4 regions of the Pseudomonas sp. 1L-B-1-E-C1 genome follow, and region 3 is predicted to be linked to each of the others. Evidence: predicted binding sites of a transcription regulator. Region 3 holds the regulator's gene; each other region holds the start of a gene.

Region 1 (4,192 bases), on a different contig from region 3:
AAATCGATGCCGGCGGCCTGACAGGCTTTCGCCAGCACGGTCTGACCGTACGCCAGACCCGCCAGGGTCGCGGTGTCGAAGCTGGAGAACGGGTGGAACGGGTTGCGCTTCATGTCCAGGCGCGCAACTGCTGCGTTGAGAAAGCCCAGATCGAAGCTGCTGTTGTGCCCGACCAGAATCGCCCGTTTGCAGCCGTTGGCTTTCAGCGCCTTGCGGATGCCACGGAAGATGTCGGTCAGCGCGGTTTCTTCGCTGACGGCCATGCGCAGTGGGTGATCGAGCTTGATCCCGGTGAACTCCAGCGCTGCCGCTTCGACGTTGGCACCTTCGAACGGCTCGACACGGAAGAAGTAGGTGTGATCCGGGTAGACGAAACCCTTTTCATCCATGGCGATGGTGGTCGCGGCAATCTCCAGCAGGGCGTCGGTGGCCGCGTTGAAGCCACCGGTTTCTACGTCGACGACAACCGGCAGGTAGCCGCGAAAACGCGCTGCCATCGGATGACGGGAACCGCCGCCGCCACCTTGACCGTCCAGCTCATCGTCGAAATTGTCTTCACTCACGCGTGTTCCTCCAGCAGGCGCCAGCGCAGTTTTTCACCGGCGCGCAGCGGGATAACGGTCAGCTCGCCGAATGGCAGGCTGGTCGGGGCGGTCCATTCTTCGCGAACCAGGGTGATGCGATCGGTGTTGGCCGGCAAGCCGTAGAAGCGCGGGCCGTTGAGGCTGGCGAAGGCTTCGAGCTTGTCCAGCGCGTTACGCTGTTCGAACGCTTCGGCGTACATCTCGATGGCGGCGTAGGCGGTGTAGCAACCGGCGCAACCGCAGGCGGCTTCCTTGGCGTGCTGGGCGTGGGGCGCCGAGTCGGTGCCGAGGAAGAACTTGGCGCTGCCGCTGGTGGCGGCATCGAGCAAGGCTTCCTGATGGGTGTTGCGCTTGAGGATCGGCAGGCAATAGAAGTGCGGCCGAATTCCGCCCACCAGCATGTGATTGCGGTTGTACAGCAGGTGATGCGCGGTGATGGTCGCGCCGACGTTGGCCGAAGCCTCGTTGACGAACTGCACGGCGTCGCCGGTGGTGATGTGTTCGAACACCACTTTCAATGTCGGGAAGCGCTCGACCACGCGGCGCATGTGCTCATCGATGAAGATCTTTTCGCGATCGAACACATCGACGTCACCACGAGTGACTTCACCGTGGATCAACAGCGGCATGCCGACCTCGGCCATGGCTTCCAGCGCCGGGAAGATCTTGTCGATGCTGGTCACGCCGGAATCGGAGTTGGTGGTTGCGCCGGCCGGGTACAGCTTGGCGGCGTACACGAAACCGCTGGCCTTGGCCTGACGAATTTCTTCCGGTTGGGTGCGGTCGGTGAGGTACAGCACCATCAACGGCTCGAACTGACTGCCGGCCGGGCGGGCAGCGAGAATGCGCTGACGATAGCCGTCGGCTTCGGCGGCGTTGCGCACCGGCGGTACCAGGTTCGGCATGATGATCGCGCGCCCGAAGGTGCGGGCCACATCGGCAACGGTATTGGTCAACACGGCACCATCGCGAAGATGAATGTGCCAGTCGTCGGGACGCAGCAGGGTCAGGCGGTCGGACATGAAGGGATTCCAGGCGGGTCAAACTGAGGCGAATGCTACCGGAAAAGACTCTTGCAGGCACCCGCTATCAAGTTTTGCCACAAGCGTCCGATATCCCGAAGGTATGCCGTAAACATTGTGTGAATCGGTGTTTGTGTTTCACAAGCCAATGGAGCCTCCCGTGCGCCAGCGTTATCTAGCCCTGCTCAGTGTGTTTGCCAGCCTTCCCGCGATGGCGCTGACCTACCAGACCCGTCTGGAGAACATTGAGTGGACGGTCGCCGGCGACAAGTTCGAATGCCGCCTGACGCAACCGATCACCGATTTCGGCTCGGGCGAGTTCGTGCGCAAGGCCGGTGAGCAGGCGATCTTCCGTCTGAATGCCTACAACGCCATGCTCGGCGGCGGTTCGGCGACATTGCTCGCGGCCGCTGCGCCGTGGCAGCCAGGGCGCGGCGACATCAATCTGGGCTCGGTGCGTCTGGGCAGTGGCAATGTGTTGTTCAACAGTTCGCAATCGCAGGCCGGCGGTCTCATCAGCGGTCTGCTGGATGGCCGCAGTCCGGTTGTGCGCCGTGCGTCTGGCGACGGCCGGGTTTCCGAAGTTCGCCTATTGCCGGTCAAGTTCAGCAAGGCGTTCAACGACTATCAATCCTGTGTCGCGAAATTGCTGCCGCAGAATTTCGACCAGATCAAGCAGTCGCAGGTAGGTTTCCCGGGGGAGGGCGTTGATCTGGACCCGGCCGCCAAGGCCAAGCTGCAGGTGATGCTCGACTACATGAAGGCCGATCCGACGGTGAACCACATCGAGCTCGACGGCTATTCCGACAACAGCGGCAATCGCCTTACCAACCGCGAACTGTCGCGGCGCCGGGCGCTGGCGGTGGTCGATTTCTTCAAGGCCAATGGCATCCAGGAATCGCAGATCACCGTGCGCTTCCACGGCGAGCAATATCCGATCGTGCCGAACACCAGCAAGGCCAATCGTGCGAAGAATCGTCGGGTCAACGTGAAATTGTCGCGTGTGGCACCGACCACAGCCCCTGCGCCAGCACCGCAAGCGAGTACGCCAGCCACCGCCGCAACGACTTCCTGACTCGCCGGTCATCGTCGCGCTGTCGACAGATTCTGTCGCTTTGTCGTCTTAAGCTGTCGCGCCTCTGTAAATTATCGCGTTTGAGCGGTAGACTCCCCGGCTTTCCGTAGAACCCCGTGGAGTGATGGCATGGCGGACGTAAACAAGGTCGTTCTGGCGTATTCCGGCGGCCTGGACACTTCGGTGATCCTCAAGTGGCTGCAGGATACTTATAACTGTGAAGTGGTGACCTTCACCGCCGATCTCGGTCAAGGCGAAGAGGTCGAGCCGGCCCGCGCCAAGGCTCAGGCCATGGGCGTCAAAGAAATCTACATCGACGACCTGCGCGAAGAATTCGTGCGCGATTTCGTGTTCCCGATGTTCCGCGCCAACACCGTTTACGAAGGCGAGTACCTGCTCGGTACTTCCATCGCCCGTCCGCTGATCGCCAAGCGTTTGATCGAAATCGCCAACGAAACCGGCGCCGACGCCATTTCCCACGGTGCCACCGGCAAGGGCAACGACCAGGTACGTTTCGAGCTGGGCGCCTACGCGCTCAAGCCAGGCGTGAAAGTCATTGCGCCATGGCGCGAGTGGGACCTGTTGTCCCGCGAGAAGCTGATGGACTACGCCGAGAAGCACGCGATCCCGATCGAACGCCACGGCAAGAAAAAATCCCCGTACTCGATGGACGCCAACCTGCTGCACATCTCCTATGAAGGCGGCGTGCTGGAAGACACCTGGACCGAGCACGAAGAAGACATGTGGCGCTGGACCGTCTCCCCGGAGAAGGCTCCCGACACCCCGCAATATCTTGAGCTGACATACCGCAACGGCGACATCGTCGCGCTGGACGGCGTCGAAATGACTCCGGCCACGGTACTGGCGACGCTGAACAGGATCGGCGGCGAGCACGGCATCGGTCGTCTCGACATCGTCGAAAACCGTTACGTCGGCATGAAGTCCCGTGGCTGCTACGAAACCCCGGGCGGCACTATCATGCTGCGCGCTCACCGCGCCATCGAATCGATCACTCTGGACCGCGAAGTCGCTCACCTCAAAGACGAGCTGATGCCGAAGTACGCGAGTCTGATTTACACCGGTTACTGGTGGAGCCCTGAGCGTCTGATGCTGCAACAGATGATCGACGCCTCGCAGGTCAACGTGAACGGTGTGGTGCGCCTCAAACTGTATAAAGGCAACGTGATCGTCACCGGGCGCAAGTCCGACGATTCGCTGTTCGACGCCAACATCGCGACCTTCGAAGAGGATGGCGGTGCTTACAACCAGGCCGACGCGGCGGGCTTCATCAAGCTCAACGCGCTGCGCATGCGCATTGCTGCCAACAAGGGCCGCAAGTTGTTCTGAGTGGTTGCGCCCAGCGCGCAATAAAAAAGGCGGCCTGTTCATGGCCGCCTTTTTTTATTTTTTTTGTCTGGTTCATCAGGCTGGTCCCTCGTCTGCCCGCGTGCGGCACAGGACTTGTCTGTCAGCTTGCTCTTCCCAATAGTGTCACTGTTTGTGAGCACAGG
Region 2 (4,192 bases), on a different contig from region 3:
AGCGATCAACCTCAGAACGCAGATCCGCCGCCAGTTTCTCCAGCTCTTTAGCGGTGATGGCCAGGTTGGAAACCACCTCACGCTGCTCGCTGTTGGCCATGGCAATGCTCTGCAGATTGCTGCTCAGCAACGTCGCGGTACTGCTTTGCTCCTGAGTGGCGGTGGTGATCGCGGCAAACTGCTGGCCTGCCGAGCGGCTCTGCTCGTCGATCCGTGCCAGTGCCGAAGCTACGTTGGCATTACGCGACAGACCTTCCTGCATCAGCACGTTACCCTGTTCCATGGTGCTGATCGCGTTGCCGGTTTCCTGCTGGATGCTGTGGATCATGCTGGAGATTTCGTCGGTGGCCTGACGGGTACGGGATGCGAGGCTGCGCACTTCGTCCGCCACCACGGCAAAACCGCGGCCCTGCTCACCGGCACGGGCGGCTTCGATGGCAGCGTTGAGCGCCAACAGGTTGGTCTGTTCGGCGATCGAGGTGATCACGCCGACAATGCCGCCGATTTCCTGCGAGCGCTGACCGAGGGTGTTGATCACCGTGGCGGTGCTGTTCAGCGCGCCAGCGATCTGCTCCAGCGACGACGACGCTTCTTCCATCGAGCTGCGGCCGATCTGCGTTTGCTGGGCGTTTTCCTGCGCCAGACGCTGCGTCGCGCCCATGTTGTCGGCAATGTCCAGCGACGTCGCGCTGAACTCTTCCACGGCGCCGGCCATGCTGGTGATTTCGCCCGACTGCTGCTCCATGCCTTCGTAAGCACCACCGGACAAACCGGACAGCGCCTGCGCACGGCTGTTGACCTCTTCCGAGGCACGGCGGATATGCTCGACCATGGTCGACAGGGCCTGGCTCATCTGGTTGAAGGCGCGGGACAGCTGACCGATTTCGTCGTGGCTCGATACGTTCAGACGCACGCTCAGATCACCGGCACCCAAGGCCTCGGCCTGGCGCACCAGATCGCCCAGTGGCGCAAGCTTGCTGCGCAGCAGCCAGACCACGGAACCGACCGCGAGCAACATCGCCAGCAGGCTGCCGATCGCCAGTTGCGTACCGACGCTCCAGGTCACCGCGCGGATCTCGGCTTTCGGCATGCTCGCTACCACCGACCACGGGCCACCTTCGAACGGTACGGCGATGCTGTAGAAGTCTTCGCCCTTGTCGCTCCAGAACTCGCCCTTGCCCGGGGTTTTCACCAGGTTGTTGATGGTCGGGGCGGCTTGATCCAGGTTTTCCACGCCGGCAATCGGCACCAGCCATTTGTTCTGCTCGTCGAGCAGGGCCAGCGAGCCGGTCTTGCCGATGCGGAAGCGCTTGAGATTGGCGAACTGCGCGTTTTGCGCGTCGGTGTAGTCGAAGCCGACGTACAGCACGGCGATGATCTTGCCGCCCGCGTCGCGTACCGGGGTGTATTGCGACATGTAGTAGCGCTCGAACAGGAGCGAGCGGCCGACATAACTCTGCCCCGCCATCAACTTCGCGTAGGCCGGGTTGGCATGATCGAGCACGGTGCCGATGGCACGGGTGCCGTCCTGCTTGCTGACGTTGGTGCTGACGCGAATGAAATCTTCGCCGCTGCGCACGAATACCGTGGCCACGCCGGCGGTCATCTGCTTGAACTCGTCAACTTCCTTGAAGTTGTTGTTCAGCACCTCGTTGCCCAGGTGCAGGCCCGGGGTCTGCACGCCGGCCACGGTCACTGGCTGATCCGGGTGCACACTCAAGCCGCTGCCGAAGCGTTTTTCAAACAGCCCGCTCAGGCGCAGGGTGCTTTCGCGCAGCGTACCGTGGAAGGTACTCAGTTGATCGGCCAGCAGCCGGGCCTCACTGGCCAGATGCTCTTCACGGGTGGCGAGGTTGGCGGAATCCAGCGAACGCAAGGCGAACACCGTACTGCCGCTGATAACTATCGCCAGTATTACAGCGAGGGCGAGGCCCAACTGCGAGGCGATCCGAGCACGAGGTTGAGACATGAACAGCTCCTGGCCGAGCCACCGAATCCTCCTTGATCGCGGTAATTGCCCGGAAAATATTCTAATAATGGGGGTAGCGCGAAACCGGCACGACGGTTCCACATGCTCCTAGTCGGCGGTAAAACCGAATACTTGAGCGCGTTGCGTGGGTATGGCGCAGTGGTGGCATTGTGCCGGCTCGAACGTTTCAGCTCAAGCGTGTCACTGCCGGGAGTTGCATGGCGCGGACTTCGCTTTGCAGAAAGTCGCTAAGACGGCGCAAACGTTCACCTCCGGGACGGGTTTTTGGCCACACCAGGTAATAATCCAGGCCACTGGCGACCGCCGTCGGCCACGGCAGGCTCAAGCGTCCTTGCGCGACATCTTCGGCAACCATCAACAAATCCCCCATTGACACACCGTAGCCGCGCGCCGCCGCGATCATGCCCAGTTCCAGGGTGTCGAACACCTGCCCGCCCTTGAGCGAGATCTGATCGGACAAACCCATGCGCTCCAGCCAACTGCGCCAGTCGCGGCGATCCGGAGTCGGGTGCAGCAGTTCAGCGGCGGCGAGACGCGCCACGGTCCAGGGCTGATCATTAAGAAGGGTCGGCGCGCCGACCGGAATCAATTCCTCGGGAAACAGCAGGCTCGCTTCCCAGTCCGGCGGGAAATGCCCGTCGCTGAGCAACACCGCGCAATCGAATGGTTCGTTGTTGAAGTCCACCGAATCGATGTCCATCCACGCGCTGGTCAGTTGCACCTCATTGCCCGGTTGCAAATGACGGAAGCGGCTCAACCGCGCCAGCAGCCAACGCATTGTCAGGGTCGATGGCGCCTTCATGCGCAGGATGTCGTCTTCGGCGCGCAAGGTATTGCAGGCTCGCTCGAGGGCGGCGAAGCCTTCGCGGATACCGGGCAACAGCAGCCGTGCCGATTCGGTCAGTTGCAGATTGCGCCCACTGCGGTGAAACAGTCGGCAGGCGAAATGTTCTTCAAGGGTGCGCATGTGCCGACTGACCGCGCTCTGGGTAATCGACAGTTCTTCCGCCGCGCGAGTGAACGAGCTGTGTCGCGCGGCCGCTTCGAATGCGCGCAGGGCATACAACGGCGGCAGGCGTCGGGACATACAAAAAGCTCCAGTAGCGGGGATATGGTCAATTCGGCGGGCACGTTTCAGTATGAGTAATAATCATGCCACCCATCCTTTTTATCCCTTTGTGCAACGCCTGCCAAGCGCCGAGAATCGACGCTCTTCTGTTCCCTCTGATATTTGGGTGGTGATGACCATGCGGCATCCTGTGCGTACCGAACTCTGGGCCATTCTGCGGCTGGCGGGGCCGCTGATTGCTTCGCAGTTGGCGCACATGCTGATGGTGCTGACCGACACCCTGATGATGGCGCGCTTGAGTCCCGAAGCGCTGGCCGGTGGCGGCCTCGGTGCGGCGAGTTACTCGTTCGTGTCGATTTTCTGCATCGGCGTAATCGCCGCGGTCGGCACACTGGTGGCGATCCGTCAGGGTGCCGGCGACATCCTTGGTGCCGCGCGCCTGACTCAGGCCGGGCTGTGGCTGGCCTGGTTGATGGCGCTCGGCGCCGGGCTGCTGTTGTGGAATCTCAAACCCGTGTTGCTGCTGTTCGGCCAGACCGAAACCAACGTCAACGCCGCCGGGCAATTCCTCATCGCCCTGCCCTTCGCTCTGCCCGGTTATCTGAGCTTCATGGCCCTGCGCGGCTTCACCAGTGCGATTGGCCGGGCGACGCCAGTGATGGTGATCAGCCTCGCTGGCACAGTAGCCAACTTCCTCCTCAACTACGCGCTGATCACCGGCATGTTCGGCCTGCCGCACCTGGGGCTGACCGGCATCGGTCTGGTCACCGCGATCGTCGCCAATTGCATGGCACTGGCGTTGGCCTGGCACATTCGCCGGCATCCGGCGTATGACGCTTATCCGCTGCGCACTGGCCTGTCGCGGCCGAATCGGCAATACCTGAAGGAACTCTGGCGCCTGGGCCTGCCGATTGGCGGCACCTATGCGGTGGAAGTCGGCCTGTTCGCTTTCGCTGCGCTGTGCATGGGCACCATGGGCAGTACGCAAATGGGCGCGCATCAGATCGCACTGCAGATCGTTTCGGTGGCGTTCATGGTGCCGGCCGGGATGTCCTATGCCATCACCATGCGCGTCGGCCAACACTATGGCGCCGGGCAACTGGTCGATGCGCGGATGTCCGGGCGGGTCGGCA
Region 3 (4,192 bases):
AAATCCTGAAGGATCTCTTCATCGGCGCCGAAGCTCATTAATGGGGTGCTCCTACAGGTCTAAAAACCCAAAAAACCTGAAATTCCGAAATACTAGAATCCAAGGCTGGATAACAAATCGTCCACATCGTCCTGACCGGACACAACGTCTTCTCGTTTATCGGCATGAATCTGCGGACCTTCACCCTGCGAGAGATGTTTTTGTGGATCTTTTTCGGCAAGCATTGCGGCGCGGTCATGTTCGATGCCCGCAAAGCGGTCGACCTGACTGGCCATGAGCACGAGTTTGAGCAGATTGCTTTCGACTTCGGTGACCAGTTGGGTCACACGCTTGATCACCTGACCGGTGAGGTCCTGGTAATCCTGAGCCAGCAGGATGTCGTTGAGGTTGCTCGACACCGCACGGTTGTCCGTGCTGCTGCGTGACAGAAAACCGTCGACCCGGCGCGCCAGCTCACGGAACTCTTCAGCCCCGACCTCGCGACGCATGAAGCGGCCCCAATCGGCACTCAACGTCTGCGCTTCATCAGCCAGACTGTTGACCACCGGCGTGGCGCTTTCCACCAGATCCATGGTGCGGTTGGCCGCGGCTTCCGTCAGCTTGACCACGTAGCCCAGGCGTTCGGTGGCGTCGGTGATTTGCGACACTTCCTCGGCCTGCGGCATGTGCGGATCGATCTGGAAATTGACGATCGCACTGTGCAGTTCACGTGTGAGCTTGCCCACTTCCTGATACAGGCCGCGGTCACGGGTCTGATTGAGCTCATGGATCAGTTGCACCGCGTCGCCGAACCTGCCTTTTTCAAGGCTCTCGACCAGTTCGACCGCGTGTTTTTTCAGGGTCGATTCGAAATCGCCCTGGGATGATTCGTTATGCTCCATAGCTCCCCCGCGCATTCATCAGCCGATGCGTTCGAAAATCTTCTCGATTTTGTCTTTCAACGCTTGAGCCGTGAAAGGTTTGACCACGTAACCGTTCACACCGGCCTGAGCGGCCTCGATGATCTGCTCGCGCTTGGCTTCGGCAGTCACCATCAACACCGGGAGGTGCTTGAGTTTTTCATCGGCACGCACGTGGCGCAGCAGGTCGATACCGGTCATGCCCGGCATGTTCCAGTCCGTTACCAGAAAGTCGATGCTGCCGCTGTTGAGCACCGGAATGGCAGTGGTGCCATCGTCGGCCTCGACGGTGTTGGTGAACCCAAGATCGCGCAGCAGGTTCTTGATGATCCGCCGCATCGTTGAGAAGTCATCAACGATGAGGATTTTCATGTCTTTGTTCAATTCGACCTCCAAGCAGTCTTAAACGCGCCCAGCACCTGGACGCGCCACTTCAATCAATCGGCGCAGCACTTAAAGTTTGTCTGGAGCACAACGGATCGAGACCGGCGCCGTTGATCACCGCACCAGCCTCGTTTCGCAGTGTCCCCACACTGCCTTCAGCGCGCTCGCCACTCCCCCAAACGCCCCCGCAGACGGGCCGCGCACTGGCTGTGTAACTGGCTGACCCGCGATTCACTGACGCCAAGGACCTCACCGATTTCCTTGAGGTTCAGCTCTTCGTCGTAGTACAGCGCCAACACCAGTCGCTCACGCTCCGGCAAATTGGCAATCGCGTCCGCCAGCGCCGCCTGGAAGCGTTCATCTTCCAGATCGCGTGACGGCTCCATATGCGCACTGGCGCCATCCTCGTGCAGCCCTTCGTGTTCGCCGTCCTGCAACAGGTCGTCGAAACTGAACAGGCGACTGCCCAAGGTGTCATTCAGAATCCCGTAGTAATCGTCGAGACTCAATTGGAGTTCGGCCGCAACCTCGTGATCTTTAGCGTCACGGCCGGTTTTAGCTTCAATCGAGCGAATCGCGTCGCTGACCATCCTGGTATTACGGTGAACCGAGCGTGGCGCCCAGTCCCCTTTGCGCACTTCGTCGAGCATCGCGCCGCGGATTCGAATGCCCGCGTACGTTTCGAAACTGGCGCCTTTGCTGGCGTCGTATTTGGTCGAGACTTCGAGCAAACCGATCATCCCGGCCTGGATCAGGTCTTCGACCTGCACGCTGGCCGGCAGGCGTGCCAGCAAGTGATAGGCAATGCGCTTGACCAGTGGCGCGTAGCGCTCGATCAATTCGTATTGCGCGTCACGCGCCGACTTTTTGTAAAGATTCATGCCACTGGCGGTCATATCACAGGCCCTGCGGTTTGCTGCACGAGACGCTCGACGAAAAATTCCAGATGACCGCGCGGGTTGGCGGGCAGCGGCCAGGTGTCGACCTTCTGGGCGATGGCCTTGAAGGCCAGCGCACACTTGGAACGGGGAAAGGCTTCGTAGACGGCGCGCTGCTTCTGCACCGCTTTGCGCACGCTTTCGTCGTACGGCACGGCGCCGACGTATTGTAGGGCGACGTCGAGGAAGCGATCCGTGACCTTGGTCAACTTGGCGAACAGGTTGCGCCCTTCCTGCGGGCTCTGCGCCATGTTGGCCAGCACGCGGAAGCGGTTCATGCCGTAGTCGCGGTTGAGCAACTTGATCAGCGCGTAAGCGTCGGTGATCGAAGTCGGCTCGTCGCAGACCACCAGCAACACCTCTTGCGCAGCGCGAACGAAACTGACTACCGAGTCACCAATACCCGCAGCGGTGTCGATCACCAGCACGTCGAGATTGTCGCCGATATCGCTGAACGCCTGGATCAGGCCGGCGTGTTGCGCCGGGCTCAGGTGCACCATGCTCTGCGTGCCGGAGGCCGCCGGCACGATGCGAATCCCGCCCGGCCCCTGCAACAGCACGTCGCGCAATTCGCAACGGCCTTCGATCACGTCGGCCAGTGTGCGTTTGGGTGTCAGCCCCAGCAGAACGTCGACATTTGCCAGGCCCAGGTCGGCGTCCAGCAGCATGACCCGACGGCCAAGCTCTGCCAGCGCCAGCGACAAGTTCACTGACACGTTAGTCTTGCCGACGCCACCTTTGCCGCCGGTCACCGCGATCACCTGTACGGGATGCATGCTGCCCATGTTATTTCTTTACCTTGTCTTGCATAGACGGAGGCCACATTACTGGCTGCGCGTTCCCGATCGGAACAATGCGTGGCAGACCATCGATGTAGGTACAAAAACTGTTCATGATTACCTCAGCCAACCTGCTTGGTCGGGCTGTGATAGATATCAGCGAACATGTCAGCCATGGCTTCTTCGCTGGGTTCTTCCTGCATTTGCACGCTGACGGCGCGGCTGACCAGTTGATGACGGCGCGGCAGATGCAGATCATCCGGAATCCGTGGGCCATCGGTCAGGTACGCGACCGGCAATTCATGACTGATCGCCAGGCTCAACACTTCGCCGAGACTGGCCGTTTCATCCAGTTTAGTCAGGATGCAGCCGGCCAGCCCGCACCGCTTGTAACTGTGATAAGCGGCGGTTAGAACCTGTTTCTGGCTGGTGGTTGCCAGCACCAGATAATTTTTCGAGCGAATGCCACGCCCGGCCAGGCTCTCGAGCTGCATGCGCAACGCCGGATCACTGGCTTGCAGCCCGGCAGTATCGATCAAAACTACGCGTTTGCGTAGCAGTGGATCCAATGCCTGCACCAGCGACTGGCCCGGATCGACGTGCGTTACCGGCACGTTGAGAATGCGTCCGAGGGTTTTCAGTTGTTCCTGCGCGCCGATGCGGAAGCTGTCCATGCTCACCAGCGCAACGTTCTGCGCGCCGTACTTGAGCACGTAACGCGCGGCGAGCTTGGCCAGCGTGGTGGTCTTGCCCATGCCGGCGGGGCCGACCATCGCAATCACACCGCCCTCTTCCAGCGGCTCGACTTCCGGTACGGCGATCATCCGCGCCAGGTGCGCCAGCAGCATGCGCCAGGCCTGACGCGGCTCTTCGATATCGGTAATCATCGCCAGCAGATCGCGCGACAGCGGACCGGACAGGCCGATGCGCTGCAAACGGCGATACAGATTGGCCTGGGCCGGACGGCTGCCCTGCAGCTGATTCCAGGCCAGGGTGCCGAGCTGCACTTCCATCAGCTCGCGCAGGCTGTTCAATTCAAAACGCATGGACTCCAGTGCTCGCGGATCGACACCCGCCGAAGCCTGCGCAGGGGCTGCGGCCGGACGCGCCGGGGCAGCGTAGGTCGGCTCGCTCAGCGGCTCGGCAGCGGTCAGCGGCAGGCCTGCGGTCAATGGCAGGCCGGCGAACAACT
Region 4 (4,192 bases), on a different contig from region 3:
CCGTGGCCAACGCCGTGCGGCGTTCCCGCGCCGGGTTGTCCGACCCGAATCGTCCGAGCGGCTCGTTCATGTTCCTCGGCCCGACCGGTGTCGGTAAAACCGAGCTGTGCAAGGCGCTGGCCGAATTCCTCTTCGACACGGAAGAGGCGATGGTGCGGATCGACATGTCCGAGTTCATGGAGAAACATTCCGTGGCTCGTCTGATCGGTGCGCCACCGGGCTACGTCGGCTATGAAGAGGGCGGTTATCTGACCGAAGCGGTGCGTCGCAAGCCGTACTCGGTGATCCTCATGGACGAAGTCGAAAAGGCGCACCCGGATGTGTTCAACATCCTCCTGCAAGTGCTCGAGGATGGCCGTCTGACCGACAGCCACGGGCGTACGGTGGACTTCCGCAACACGGTGATCGTGATGACCTCCAACCTCGGGTCGATGCAGATCCAGGAGCTGGTCGGTGATCGCGAGGCGCAGCGCGCTGCTGTGATGGACGCGCTGACCTCGCACTTCCGTCCTGAGTTCATCAACCGCGTCGACGAAGTGGTGATCTTCGAGCCGCTGGCGCGCGATCAGATCGCCGGGATTACCGAAATCCAGTTGGGTCGTCTGCGCAGTCGTCTGGCCGAGCGCGAGTTGAAGCTGGAGTTGAGCCCGGAAGCGATGGACAAGCTGATCGCCGTCGGTTACGACCCGGTGTATGGCGCGCGTCCTTTGAAACGGGCAATTCAGCGCTGGATCGAAAATCCGCTGGCGCAGTTGATCCTGTCGGGGCATTTCATGCCTGGCGACACCGCCACCGGCAAGGTCGAGAACGACGAAATCGTTTTCGGCTAAGCCTCAGCGGCAATGAAACCGGGAAGGCCTCGCATTGCGAGGCCTTTTTTTCGCCAGGCTGTTGAACTCAAAGGAAAAGGCTTGTAAAGTGCGCCCCGCAGTCAGTCACCGGCAGCGTTTCAACCCACCGGGTTGGAATCTGAAATAAGTTGCAAATCATTAACTTGAAAGCAATTTAGGGGGTTGACAGAGGTGTTCTAGGTTGTAGAATAGCGCGCCTCAGACACACGAACGCAGCGATGCGAAAGGGTGTCGAGAAGCAACAAGCTTCACCGTTGTAACTTGAAATATGTAGTTCCGTGATAGCTCAGTCGGTAGAGCAAATGACTGTTAATCATTGGGTCCCAGGTTCGAGTCCTGGTCACGGAGCCAATTTCAAATCGGGGTATAGCGCAGTCCGGTAGCGCGCCTGCTTTGGGAGCAGGATGTCAGGAGTTCGAATCCCCTTACCCCGACCATATTTGGGTCGTTAGCTCAGTTGGTAGAGCAGTTGGCTTTTAACCAATTGGTCGTAGGTTCGAATCCCACACGACCCACCATTTTTGAAACCAGTTCGCGCTGGGATCGAATCTTAAGATCAGAGGCCAAAAGCGCTGATCGAAGAAGGCGATCTTTGAAAGGTCGCCTTTTTTTTACCGGGGTATAGCGCAGTCCGGTAGCGCGCCTGCTTTGGGAGCAGGATGTCAGGAGTTCGAATCCCCTTACCCCGACCATATTGAAAATCCTCGTATCGAAAGATGCGGGGATTTTTTTTGCCTGCCGAAAGGCGAATCCCTTCAAGTCGTCATACAACCTGCCGATAGCCCGCTAACACGAGGGGACTGCCAATGCTTCGCCCCTTGAATCTGGCCATTACAAGAATAAGGGCGTTCGTCATGTTGCTTCGTCAGTTGAATATTGCTCCCCGGGCTGCCCTGGGATTTGCCCTGATCGCGGTGTTGGTGGCCATGCTTGGGGTATTTGCACTGGGACAGATGTCGAGCATTCGCGACAGTGAGGTAGCGGTGGAGAACCGCTGGTTGCCAAGTATTCGTGGCGGCGACGAGATCCGCGAACTGATGCTGCGCATCCGCACCATCTCCCTGCGCATGGCGCTCGATCAGGATCCGGCCAACATCGCCACCTATCGCGGCCAGATGGACACCCGCGACAAGGAGCTGAGCGAGAAGATCGCCGCCTACGACAAACTGGTCGACACGGCCGAGGGTCAGCAGCTGTATGACCAGTTCAAGAAGACCTTCGCTGCTTATCGCACCGGCATCGCGCAGTCATTCACTCTCGCCGAGCAAGGCAAGCGTGACGAGTTGACCAAATTGCTGCTGGTTGACATGAAGACGGTGGTCGACGGTTCCGGCAAGCAACTCAACGATCTCGCCGATCTGTTTGCCCGCCAGGTTGCCGCCGAAAGCGAAAAGTCCGCTGCGCATTATGAAACCTCGCGGACCATCGTCACTCTGTTCATTGCCTTGGCGGCGCTGGCCACGGTGGCGCTGGCGATGTTGCTCACACGCAGTATCGTGCGTCCCTTGAGCAGCGCCGTGGATGCCGCTGAAAGTGTGGCCAAGGGCGATCTGACCCGACCGATCGAAACCCATGGCAACGACGAAGTCAGCCGCTTGCTCAAAGCCCTGGCGACGATGCAGCAGAACCTGCGCGAAACCCTGCAAGGCATCAGCGGCTCGGCAACGCAACTGGCCACCGCCGCAGACGAACTCAGCGCCGTCACCGTCGACAGCACCCGAGGCCTGCAGCAGCAGAACAACGAAATCGAACAAGCCGCGACCGCCGTCAACCAGATGACCGCTGCGGTGGAGGAGGTTGCGCGCAACGCCGTGTCGACGTCCGATGCCACGCGCCAGTCCAGTCAGTCGGCGCAATTGGGGCAGGAGCGCGTCAGCGAAACCGCCAGCGCGATCAATGCACTGGCCAGCGACGTGCAGCACACCGGCGAACTGGTACAGTCGCTGGCCAATCAGTCGCAAGACATCGGTAAGGTTCTGGACGTGATTCGGGCTATCGCCGAGCAGACCAACCTGCTGGCGCTCAACGCCGCCATCGAAGCGGCACGCGCGGGTGAAAGCGGTCGAGGTTTTGCGGTAGTGGCCGATGAGGTGCGTGCGCTGGCATATCGGACCCAGCAATCGACTCAGGAAATCGAGCAGATGGTGCAAGGCATGCGCAGCGGTTCGAGCCTGGCGCTGGATTCAATGCAGGCCAGCGCTTCCCGTGCGGCGAGCACGCTGGTCCTCGCTGAGCGGGCGGGCGAGGCGCTGGTGACGATCACGGCTTCGGTGCACGAGATTCACGAGCGCAACCTGGTCATCGCCAGCGCCGCTGAGGAGCAGGCGCAAGTGGCGCGGGAAGTGGATCGCAATCTGGTGAATATCCGTGACCTGTCGGTGCGTTCGGCTGCGGGGGCCGATCAGACCAGTGCGTCGAGCCATGAGCTGTCGCAACTGGCCAACGCGCTACAGGGCATGGTGCGACGCTTTCAGCTCTGATGGACAGAGATCAATTGCAGGCCTTCGCCTGCTGATTTGCGCACAACACGAAACAATTTGGGAGCGAGCTTGCTCGCGAAGGGGCCGAATCATTCAACGACAGTGTTGACTGACCCACCGCTTTCGCGAGCAAGCTCGCTCCCACAGGTTGGCGCTTTAGTGCAATTTCAGGCGCGGCTCGGTACCACGGCCAATCTTGCTCCCCAGCATCAGCATCGCCGTGCGGAACGGCCCATACAGCGCCATCTGGTGCATGCGGTACAGCGACACGTAGAACATCCGCGCCAGCCAGCCTTCAAGCATCACGCTGCCGGTCAGGTTGCCCATCAAGTTACCCACAGCAGAAAAACGCGACAGCGAAATCAGCGAGCCGTAGTCGGTGTACTTGTACTCCGGAAGGGTCTTGCCTTCGATACGCAGTTTCAGCGACTTGGCCAGCAACGATGCCTGCTGGTGCGCAGCTTGTGCACGCGGGGGGACGTTGCGATCGGTGCCCGGTTGCGGGCACGCCGCGCAGTCACCGAAGGCGAAGATGTTTTCGTCGCGGGTAGTTTGCAGGGTTGGCAGCACTTGCAGCTGATTGATGCGGTTGGTTTCCAGCCCGTCGATGTCCTTGAGGAAACCCGGTGCGCGAATACCGGCGGCCCAGACTTTCAGGCTAGCCTTGATCTCGTTGCCATCGGCGGTGATCAGGCTGTCGGCGGTGACTTCACTGACCGCAGCGTTGGTCATCACATTGACCCCGAGCTTCTCCAGGGTCTTGTGTACCGGCCCGCTGATCCGCTCCGGCAGGGCAGGCAGCACTCGCGGGCCGGCTTCGATCAGGGTGATGTGCATGTTTTCCGGTTTGATCCGGTCCAG

Evidence for each region. Region 3 encodes FliA, which starts transcription of late flagellar genes. Its sites were predicted from a motif close to CTAAAGTTTNNNNNNNNNNNGCCGNTAA; they were not measured.
Region 1: a site for FliA is predicted at 1,673-1,700, ahead of AC0Z4S_RS13700 (flagellar protein MotY). Genes of this name have one in related genera too.
Region 2: a site for FliA is predicted at 2,079-2,106, ahead of AC0Z4S_RS07865 (methyl-accepting chemotaxis protein). Genes of this name have one in related genera too.
Region 4: a site for FliA is predicted at 1,606-1,633, ahead of AC0Z4S_RS18080 (methyl-accepting chemotaxis protein). Genes of this name have one in related genera too.

Annotation. Positions count from the first base shown of each region.
Region 1 covers NZ_JBXAWN010000007.1:62,883-67,074, forward strand. Annotated here, with positions in the region: gene rnt (ribonuclease T) at 1-563, opposite strand, end outside; gene pyrC (dihydroorotase) at 560-1,606, opposite strand; gene AC0Z4S_RS13700 (flagellar protein MotY) at 1,767-2,681, shown strand; gene AC0Z4S_RS13705 (argininosuccinate synthase) at 2,811-4,028, shown strand; gene AC0Z4S_RS13710 (hypothetical protein) at 4,150-4,192, opposite strand, start outside.
Region 2 covers NZ_JBXAWN010000003.1:348,691-352,882, reverse strand. Annotated here, with positions in the region: gene AC0Z4S_RS07865 (methyl-accepting chemotaxis protein) at 1-1,969, opposite strand, end outside; gene AC0Z4S_RS07860 (LysR substrate-binding domain-containing protein) at 2,157-3,077, opposite strand; gene AC0Z4S_RS07855 (NorM family multidrug efflux MATE transporter) at 3,238-4,192, shown strand, end outside.
Region 3 covers NZ_JBXAWN010000012.1:105,784-109,975, reverse strand. Annotated here, with positions in the region: gene AC0Z4S_RS20960 (chemotaxis protein CheA) at 1-38, opposite strand, end outside; gene AC0Z4S_RS20955 (protein phosphatase CheZ) at 93-881, opposite strand; gene AC0Z4S_RS20950 (chemotaxis response regulator CheY) at 900-1,271, opposite strand; gene fliA (RNA polymerase sigma factor FliA) at 1,439-2,179, opposite strand; gene fleN (flagellar synthesis regulator FleN) at 2,176-3,006, opposite strand; gene flhF (flagellar biosynthesis GTPase FlhF) at 3,123-4,192, opposite strand, start outside.
Region 4 covers NZ_JBXAWN010000010.1:48,584-52,775, reverse strand. Annotated here, with positions in the region: gene clpB (ATP-dependent chaperone ClpB) at 1-830, shown strand, start outside; tRNA gene AC0Z4S_RS18100 (tRNA-Asn) at 1,127-1,202, shown strand; tRNA gene AC0Z4S_RS18095 (tRNA-Pro) at 1,212-1,288, shown strand; tRNA gene AC0Z4S_RS18090 (tRNA-Lys) at 1,294-1,369, shown strand; tRNA gene AC0Z4S_RS18085 (tRNA-Pro) at 1,467-1,543, shown strand; gene AC0Z4S_RS18080 (methyl-accepting chemotaxis protein) at 1,706-3,331, shown strand; gene AC0Z4S_RS18075 (NAD(P)/FAD-dependent oxidoreductase) at 3,488-4,192, opposite strand, start outside.